Regions from separate parts of the Pseudoduganella plicata genome, predicted to be linked through region 3. Evidence: predicted binding sites of a transcription regulator. Region 3 holds the regulator's gene; each other region holds the start of a gene.
The links. The regulator sigma-54, encoded in region 3, starts transcription at its own class of promoters, with help from an activator protein. The targets are predictions, from matches to a motif close to TGGCANGNAANCTGCTTT.

Region 1 (2,199 bases), 2.3 Mb from region 3:
GCGCGGCGTCCACCGGCGAGGCTGCAGTCGCCATTTCAGTCCCTGCCCTGGATCAGGCGGCCGGTGATGCCTGGCTCGTCGCGCAGCGGGAAGAAGTAGGGGTAAAACGAACGTTCGCCCGGCGCCGCTTCCATCTGGCCGCCGAAGCGCTCGATCTGCTCGCCCATGACCGACAGTTCCAGGCGTAGCAGCACGGCCGGCGCGGCCACCCTCGAGCACTGGCGCTCGCCACCGAAGTCGCTGAAGCCCAGCATGCGCTTGTAGAACATCACATGGCGCGGATTGACCTCGATCACGTAATCGGTGAAACCGTGGATATTGCGCGCGTAAATATAGGAGATGTGGATCAGCGCGGCAAACACCCGTTTCGTTACGTCCCGGTCGATCGCGAGGCGCGACGGCTCGCACAGGCGGCACCCCTGCGCTCGCAGCTCGTCGAGCTTGTCGCGGAAATTGTCATCGGCGGGCAGGCCCAGCTTCGCGTCGTCCAGGCACAGGGCCATCGTGCCGACCGTCGCGCCGGCCGTTTCCGCATACAGCGTGATGCGGTTCGGCACGTGTGCCGCTTCCGGGTCCACGTCGTAACCGCGCCAGCCGTACATCTTGCGCAGCAGCAGGCTGGCCGCTTCGCGCTTGCCGGCCGTGCTCGCCATACGGATATGAAAGACCTGCGTGTCGATCGGGTGCGTGTGGGCCGTTGCGATCTCGTGCTCGCGAATGACGAGGTCGCGCAGCTTCGCCGCGGCTTCGAATGAAACGATTGTGTCGTCCAGAGGATGCACAGTCACTCCTGGTGTTTGGTGGGTAATGCTCTTCAGACCGCTGTTCCGGGCGCGAAGTTCCCCAAACGTCGGACTTTTTTTCAACTTCCCCGAATCTCGGCCGCAGCAGCCGCAAGTGTTTGATTCCTAAGGGTACACAAGCCTGGCACGGTTGCTGCTGAATGGTGCTTGTCGGCACGAATAACTGCGGCCGTAACCACTATCAAGGAGTAGCACGCCATGAACATCCTCCGAAAAGGTCTTCTGGTCACGGCAGCCGCCGCGACTCTCGGTATCGCAGCAATGGGCAGCGCACGGGCGGCCACGTTTGCGTCGGCCATTCTGGACATCAACAACTTCCGTCTGCTGCACTCGACTGGCACAGCCTATGCGGCCACCGACTTCGCGACACTGACGGGGACCAACGATGCCCACGCAACGGCGTCGCTGAACGGCGTGTTTGCCAACTCGGCCGATTCGCGCCCGATCCTGTCGGGCGTCCAGCCCGACGTGGCGCACCAGTGCGTCGGCGTGCCGTGCCCGGCGCTGGGTGAGAACAACTACGCCCGCTTCGCCCCCCCGCCACCCGTTCCCGGCAACTTCGGCTACGCCGACCAGCGGCAGATCGGCTCGGCAATCACCATCGGGGCCACCCCGGCCGGGGCGCACGCCACCACCCGTGCGGACGCGTCCACGTCGCAGAACATCCAGGTGGCGTCGGGCAATTCCGATGTCGGCACGTCGACCACCTTCGCGTTCACGCTGGGCCAGTCCGACACGATGACGGTGTCGTTCGATGCGAATCCCTACACCGCAGCTTTCGTGTCGAACGGTGCCGGCGCCACGTCGAACGCGAATGCACGCCTGTCGTGGAGCATCAATATCGTGGACCTGACCACCGGCACTTCGGTGTTCAACTTCGCACCGAACGAGATCAACGGCCTGGCGTCCGTCAGCCGTACCGACGGCAGCCCTGGTTTGCTGCAGTACAACGCGGCCGGTACGGTCTTCTCGTTCCTCGCCACCACGCCGCTGCTCAACGCCGGCACGACGTACCAGATCACCATCCAGCACAACACGCTGGCCAATGCGCTGCAACAGGAAGTGCCGGAACCGGCCACGCTGGCGATCGTAGCGGCCGGGTTGCTAAGCATGTCGCTGGTCAGCCGCCGCCGCAAGTTCTGAACGTGCAGGTTGTGGGCGTTGCAATGCGGCACACAGGGGGCGCACCGTCGGAATACTTGACGGTGCGCCGCGATTGATGCGACGCAACGCCACGTCAGGTTGCCGTCGAGGTCGATAACCCCAGCCATATAATCGAAACGCCCTTGCCGCGTTTCCCTGGAGAATCGACATATGGAAGAAATCATCGCCCAGGTGCAGTCCGCCCTGAAGGGGATCTGGAAGTACCGCTGGTACGCCGTCGCGCTCATGTGGC
Region 2 (2,199 bases), 220 kb from region 3:
CGCGGGGCAGGATGAATGCATGCCGCTGGCCCCTGGCGCGCTGCATCGCAAAGGTCATGGCCAGGGCGCCGCGGATGGGGCGCAGTTCGCCCGTCAGGGACAGTTCACCGGCGAATTCGTAAAGAGACAGCGGCGGCGTGGGAATCTGGCCGGAAGCGGCCAGGATGCCAATGGCAATCGGCAGATCGAAGCGGCCGGATTCCTTGGGCAGATCGGCGGGCGCGAGATTGACGGTAATGCGATGGTGCGGCATGTCGAAGCCCGCGTTCAGGATCGCGGCACGCACGCGCTCGCGCGACTCTTTCACTTCCGTATCGGCCAGCCCGACGATGTTGAACGCAGGCAGGCCGTTGGCGAGGTGGATTTCCACACTGACCTGCGGCGCCTCCATGCCCGCCAGCGCGCGACTCCTCAGGACGGCCAGACTCATGGAAACCCCGCTGCGAACACGATCCTCAAATGCTAGAGCGTCCCGCAGGCCGGGTTTTGCGCGGCCGCAAAGGCGGCCGGGACTTACAGCGGCGTCTTCTCGGCAGCCATCTTTGCTTCCAGCTCGGCCAGGCGCGTTTCCAGCAGTTCCAGGCGCGCACGGGTCTTGGCCAGCACCTGCGCCTGGATGTCGAATTCCTCGCGGGTGACGAGATCCAGGCGCGCAAAGCCCTGCGTCATCATCGATTTGACGTTCTTCTCGATGTCCTTGGCGGGAGAATTCTGGATCACGTGATTGATTTTGTTTTGCAGGTCGTTGAAGAAATTGTTCATGTCCACGATGGGCTCCAGGTGATGGGGTCTCGACCGCACCAGTGTAGTGCGGCGCCAGAGATTATTTGGTGCGAAAGGGTCGGCATTCCACCCTCCTGACGGCTATCGATCCAACAACATTTGCTGGCACGCATTCTGCTTAGGAAGGGGGAAGCTTTGACGATCACCTGGATTTTAAACCGCAATAAAAGTTCACTCAAAAGGAAATCGCCATGAAACACCCGAGCAAGCACCTGTCACTGGCTGTCATCCTGTCCGCAAGCGTCGCTGCAGGCCATGCCGGCGCGCAGGAAGTCGCCGCGGCGCCTGCGGCGAAACCGGACAATGAGATCAGCTTTAATGCGGCCGTTACCAGCGATTACCGTTACCGCGGGATTTCGCAGACACGACTGAAACCCGCGCTGCAGGGCGGCGCCGACTGGGTCAACAACCCGACAGGTTTTTATGCCGGCACCTGGCTTTCCACCATCAAGTGGGTGAAAGACGGCGGCGGCGACGGCAGCATCGAATGGGATGTCTACGCCGGCAAGCGCGGCGAAATCGCGCCCGGCATCTCGTATGACGTGGGTGGCCTGGGGTACGTCTACCCGTCGAACTCGCTGCCGACCAGCGCGAACACGTTCGAACTGTACGGCCAGCTGGGCTACGGCCCAGCCACCCTGAAATATTCCCACTCGCTGACCAATCTGTTCGGTTTCGCCGACAGCAAGAACAGCCAATACCTGGACGCCTCCGTCAACCAGGAGCTGGCACAGGGTTTCATCCTGAATCTTCACGTGGGCCATCAGAAAGTCAGGAATAACGGCGGCGCCGATTACACCGACTGGAAGGTCGGCGTCACCAAAGACTTCGGCGTTGCCACCGTCGCGCTGGCATACGTCGACACGAATACCGAAAGCTATATCGCACCAAACGGCAAGAACCTGGGCAAGTCCGGCGTGGTGCTGACCGTCTCCAAAACCTTCTGAACGAGGCCCGCAATGAAACTGATTACCGCCATCATCAAGCCCTTCAAGCTGGACGAAGTGCGCGAAGCGCTGTCCGCCATTAACGTGCAGGGCATCACCGTGACTGAAGTGAAGGGTTTCGGCCGGCAGAAGGGCCACACGGAGCTGTATCGTGGCGCTGAATATGTCGTCGATTTTCTGCCCAAGACGAAAATCGAGGCAGCCGTGGATGACGCCATCGTCGAGCAGGCCATCGAAGCGATCGAAAGCGCGGCGCGCACGGGCAAGATCGGCGATGGCAAGATTTTCGTGTACAACCTCGAACAGGTTATCCGTATCCGTACCGGCGAAACCGGTAACGACGCTCTCTAAGGGGAAAACTGAATGAAAAAAACCATAACAAAATGGCTGGCCGGGATTGCCGTAACGATGGCACTCGGCACGGCCGTACCGGCCTGGGCACAGGACGCGGCAGCCACCACGCCAGCGG
Region 3 (2,199 bases):
CCCTGACAAAGGCGCAGATCGACGAGCGCCTGAACAACCTGCTGGCCGACCTGCAGATCGAGAAGCTGCGCGAGAACACGGCGCTGTCGCTGTCGGGCGGCGAGCGCCGTCGCGTCGAGATCGCGCGCGCCCTGGCAACCAATCCGCGCTTCGTGTTGCTGGACGAACCGTTTGCCGGCGTCGATCCGATCGCCGTGATCGAGATCCAGCGGATCGTGCGTTTCCTGAAGGAGCGCAGTATCGGCGTGCTCATCACGGACCACAATGTACGGGAGACGCTGGGCATCTGCGACCGGGCGTACATCATCAATCAGGGCAGCGTCCTGGCGTCGGGCCGGCCGGACGATATCATTGCCGACGAATCCGTGCGGCGCGTGTATCTTGGTGAACACTTCCGTATGTGACCGCACATGAAACAGTCTCTGCAACTGCGAACGTCGCAGCACCTGGCGCTGACACCACAGCTGCAGCAGTCCATCCGGCTGCTGCAGTTGTCCACGCTGGAACTGCACCAGGAACTGGAACAGCTGCTGACGGATAACCCGCTGCTGGAACGGCTCGACGATCCGCTCGACCGTTCGCTGCGGCTGCTGGCCGATGGCGCCATCGGCCAGCAGAGCGCGCCCGAGGCACCGGCCGAAGGCCCGCCCCAGCAAACCGACGCGGCGGCCCCCGCAGAGGCAGAACCGTATGACGGCGCCGACGCGGACCGCGGCCCGGAAGGCGATACCGACTGGACCGACGCGGGCCGCGGCAAGGCGCCGGACGACGACGACGCGCGGCCGCAACTGGAAGCGAGCCATTGTTCGCTGCGCGAACACCTGATGGAGCAGATGCGGGTGACGGTGCAACAGCCGCGCGACCGGGCGCTTGTCGAGCTGATCATCGACGCGCTGGACGAAAACGGCTACCTGGAAGAGAGCCTGGACGAGATCCACGGCCGCCTGCCCGAAGAGCTGGAAGTGGAAATGGAAGAGCTGCGCACGGCGCTGGCGCTGCTGCAGAGCTTCGATCCGGTGGGCGTCGGCGCCCGCAGCGCGTCCGAATGCCTGGCGCTGCAGATCCGCAAGATGCCGGGCGTGCCGCTGGTGACGCGCCGGATGGCGCTGTGCATTGTCGAGAAACACCTGGCCTGGTTTGCCCAGCGCGACTTCAACAAGCTCAAGAAGGCGCTCGATTGCGACGACGAAGACCTGCGCGAAGCACAGGCCGTCATTCGCCAGTGCAACCCCCATCCGGGCGCCGCGTATGCGTCCGACGTGTCAGACTATGTCGTACCGGATGTGATTGTGAAGAAGGGCCGCAACGGCTGGGTGGTCACGCTGAACAACGACGTGATGCCGCGCCTGCGCGTGAACGCGCTGTATGCCAGCCTGCTCAAACAGGGCAAGGGCGAAAGCCAGATGGGCGCGCAGCTGCAGGAAGCGAAGTGGCTGATCAAGAATATGCGCCAGCGCTTCGACACGATCCTGCGCGTCGCACAGGCCATCGTCGAGCGGCAGAAGAACTTTTTCTCGCATGGCGCGGTGGCCATGCGACCCCTTGTGTTGCGTGAAATAGCTGATACACTGGGGCTACACGAGAGTACGATCTCTCGGGTGACAACTCAGAAATATATGCTCACTCCCCATGGCATGTTTGAGTTGAAGTATTTTTTTGGCAGCCACGTCGCAACCGAAGCGGGTGGGGAAGCTTCCTCGACTGCGATCCGTGCGCTGATCGTGCAATTCACAGGAGCCGAAGACCCGAAGAACCCTTTATCCGACAGTAAGATTGCGGACATGCTGGGAGAACAGGGCATGGTGATTGCGCGACGCACTGTTGCCAAGTATCGCGAAGCCTTGAAAATCCCTCCCGTCAGCCTCCGCAAGTCCTTGTAGTGCATGGGTTCCTCTGCGCCGCCGGCTTTTTACCACGGCGGGCAACGCACGAACCTTAGAGCGACATCATCTTTAGGAGTGTGTATGAATCTCACCATCAGTGGACATCATATCGACGTAACCCCAGCCATCCGCGAATACGTGCAGAACAAGCTGGAGCGCGTGAAACGACATTTCGATCAAGTGATCGACGTTTCTGTCATCCTGACTGTAGATAACCTCACCGAGAAAGAGAAGCGCCAGAAAGCAGAGATCAACCTGCGCATGTCGGGCAAGACCATATTTGTGGAAAGCGTGGCACAGGACCTGTACGCGGCCA
Region 4 (2,199 bases), 1.2 Mb from region 3:
GCCTCGGAGCAGGTGAGCCAATCGAATCAATGACTTGGCCGCATGGCACGGGTGTTGCAGAGTTGGCTGCGCAGTACAACCTGTTCTTCACCCAACCCGGAGGCTTGCAATGAAACTCTTCAGCAAATTGGCCGCCGCCGCGGTGTGCGCGCTTGCCGCGTCCACCGCCAGCGCGGACTTCCTCGACAGCCACATCTCGTTCCACAACGACGTCATCTACCACAGCTTTATCCTCGAGCAATCGGGGGGCCTGACGGCGTGGACCGATTCGTACGGACTCGATCCCGCCGACCCTGCCAACTTCGATCCGATCGTGTCGCTGTGGCGCGAAGGCGTGCTGGTGGCGTCCAATGATGACAACGACTCCATCCGTCCGGGCGAGCAGGGCATCTACGACGCCGGCTTCATCGCCTACGGCCTGACACCGGGCTCGTACCTGTTTACCATCAGCGCCTATGACAACTTCGCGCTGGGCACCACGCTGGGCGCGGGCTTCCTGCGCGACGGCGAGACGCCAATTGTGCTGGCCAACTGGTGCGAGCCGGCCGGCGTCTGCAATCCGGGCGAATTTGTCCGGCTGAACTGGGCGGTGACGCCCGTGCCTGAACCCACCACGTGGGCGATGCTGGCGGCCGGGCTGGCGCTGGCCGGCGCGGCGGCACGGCGCCGACGCGGCTGAACTCAGCCTGCTGGCCCTGCCGGACACGTGCCGAGGGGCCGGCAGTGGGAAGCGGTCCCCGGACAGTCGCCAAATCTTACAGCGGTGTCGGCCTGGCTGATAGTGCCGTAGGAATTCTCCCAACTTTTCAAGTACTTGGACCAGCTGCCTGGACGTGGCACGGTTGTTGCAAAAGTGACTGCGCAGTCATTCACCACCTCAACAACGGGAGCGCTTATGAAACACCTCTGCAAGTCCGCCATTGCCATCCTGTGCGCCAGCGCCGCGTGCCTGGCGCATGCGGATTCCTTCGAGGCCCAGATCGCCTATCACAACGATGTCGTCTACCACACGATCACACTGATGCAATCGGCCAACCTGCTGGCCTGGACAGATTCCTACCAGGACGGCACGAACTTCGATCCCATCGTCGCCATCTGGCGCGATGACGTGCGCCTGGCGGAAAACGACGACGCACCCTGGGTCGGCCCAGGGCAGACCAAATACGATTCCGGCTTCGGCCTGTTCGGGCTGGAAGCGGGCACGTACGTGTTCACCATCACGGCGTTCGATAACTTCTCCAACGGCGGATTATTGAGCGCCGGCTTCGCGTTCGACAGCCAGGACCCCATCCCGCTGAGCGAGTGGTGCGAGCCGTCGAACCACTGCGGGATGGGACCCGCGGTCAGGCTGAACTGGACGGTGACACCGGTGCCGGAACCGACGACGTACTCGATGCTGGCGGCCGGGCTGGTGCTGGCCGGCGTGGCGGCGCGGCGCCGGCGCGGCTGAGGTGGGGAGGCGCCTGCCCCGGGCACAGGCAGGCGCCTTTTCAGGCGATTGGTGTTTCCGAGCGCGGCTTACTGTTCCGCGCCGCAGCACTTCTTGAATTTCTTGCCGCTGCCGCAAGGGCAGTCGTCGTTGCGGCCGACCTTCGGCTCGTCGCGCTTGACGGTGCCGACGGGCGCCTTGCTGCGCGGTACCCAGAACTTGTGGATTGCCGGCAGGTTGGCCTCGATCTCCAGCGCCAGCTTGTGCGCCTTGACCGGGTCTTCCACTTCCGGCAGCTCTTCTTCCTTGATCTCGTCGGCGCCCAGCAGGTAGATCGGGCGCATCAGGTCGCCAATCTCCGAATCGAAGATCTCGTCCCACGAGCCAGGGCGCAGTTCCATCCCTTCCCAGAAGCCCCAGCACCACGCTTCCGCGTCGATCAGCGTCTGGCCCTCGTGTTCGTGCTCGACGAACAGCGGCTCGAATTCCTTCGGCGCCACTTCGAACGTCACCAGCACTTCGTTCATGAAGCGCATGATCAGGTTGACGATGCGCTCTTCTTCCTTGCCGTTCTTGAATTTCGGCGCCTGCTTGCCATCTTCGCCCCACACGCGCGGCAGCCATTCGGACGGCATGACGGTTTCCGGCCCGATGGCGATGGCCGTCAGGTAGCCGTGCAGGTGGTCCATCGTCATCGAGTCTTCCGGGCTGCGGTCGCCCAGCAGGAATTGATCCAGTTCGTCGAAATCTTTTTCGGAGAGGGGCTGGTC

Region 1: a site for sigma-54 is predicted at 926-943, ahead of E1742_RS02855 (EDSAP-1 family PEP-CTERM protein). Genes of this name have one in related genera too.
Region 2: a site for sigma-54 is predicted at 887-904, ahead of E1742_RS19965 (TorF family putative porin). Genes of this name have one in related genera too.
Region 4: a site for sigma-54 is predicted at 835-852, ahead of E1742_RS24005 (DVUA0089 family protein). Genes of this name have one in related genera too.

The regions. Positions count from the first base shown of each region.
Region 1 covers NZ_CP038026.1:679,522-681,720, reverse strand. Annotated here, with positions in the region: gene E1742_RS02865 (FAD-binding oxidoreductase) at 1-34, opposite strand, end outside; gene E1742_RS02860 (N-acyl amino acid synthase FeeM domain-containing protein) at 36-782, opposite strand; gene E1742_RS02855 (EDSAP-1 family PEP-CTERM protein) at 1,002-1,946, shown strand; gene E1742_RS02850 (XrtA system polysaccharide chain length determinant) at 2,118-2,199, shown strand, end outside.
Region 2 covers NZ_CP038026.1:4,522,247-4,524,445, forward strand. Annotated here, with positions in the region: gene E1742_RS19955 (YifB family Mg chelatase-like AAA ATPase) at 1-430, opposite strand, end outside; gene E1742_RS19960 (accessory factor UbiK family protein) at 514-768, opposite strand; gene E1742_RS19965 (TorF family putative porin) at 975-1,730, shown strand; gene E1742_RS19970 (P-II family nitrogen regulator) at 1,743-2,081, shown strand; gene E1742_RS19975 (ammonium transporter) at 2,094-2,199, shown strand, end outside.
Region 3 covers NZ_CP038026.1:4,297,676-4,299,874, forward strand. Annotated here, with positions in the region: gene lptB (LPS export ABC transporter ATP-binding protein) at 1-404, shown strand, start outside; gene E1742_RS18930 (RNA polymerase factor sigma-54) at 411-1,880, shown strand; gene hpf (ribosome hibernation-promoting factor, HPF/YfiA family) at 1,965-2,199, shown strand, end outside.
Region 4 covers NZ_CP038026.1:5,449,011-5,451,209, forward strand. Annotated here, with positions in the region: gene E1742_RS26470 (DVUA0089 family protein) at 110-679, shown strand; gene E1742_RS24005 (DVUA0089 family protein) at 896-1,450, shown strand; gene E1742_RS24010 (UPF0149 family protein) at 1,519-2,199, opposite strand, start outside.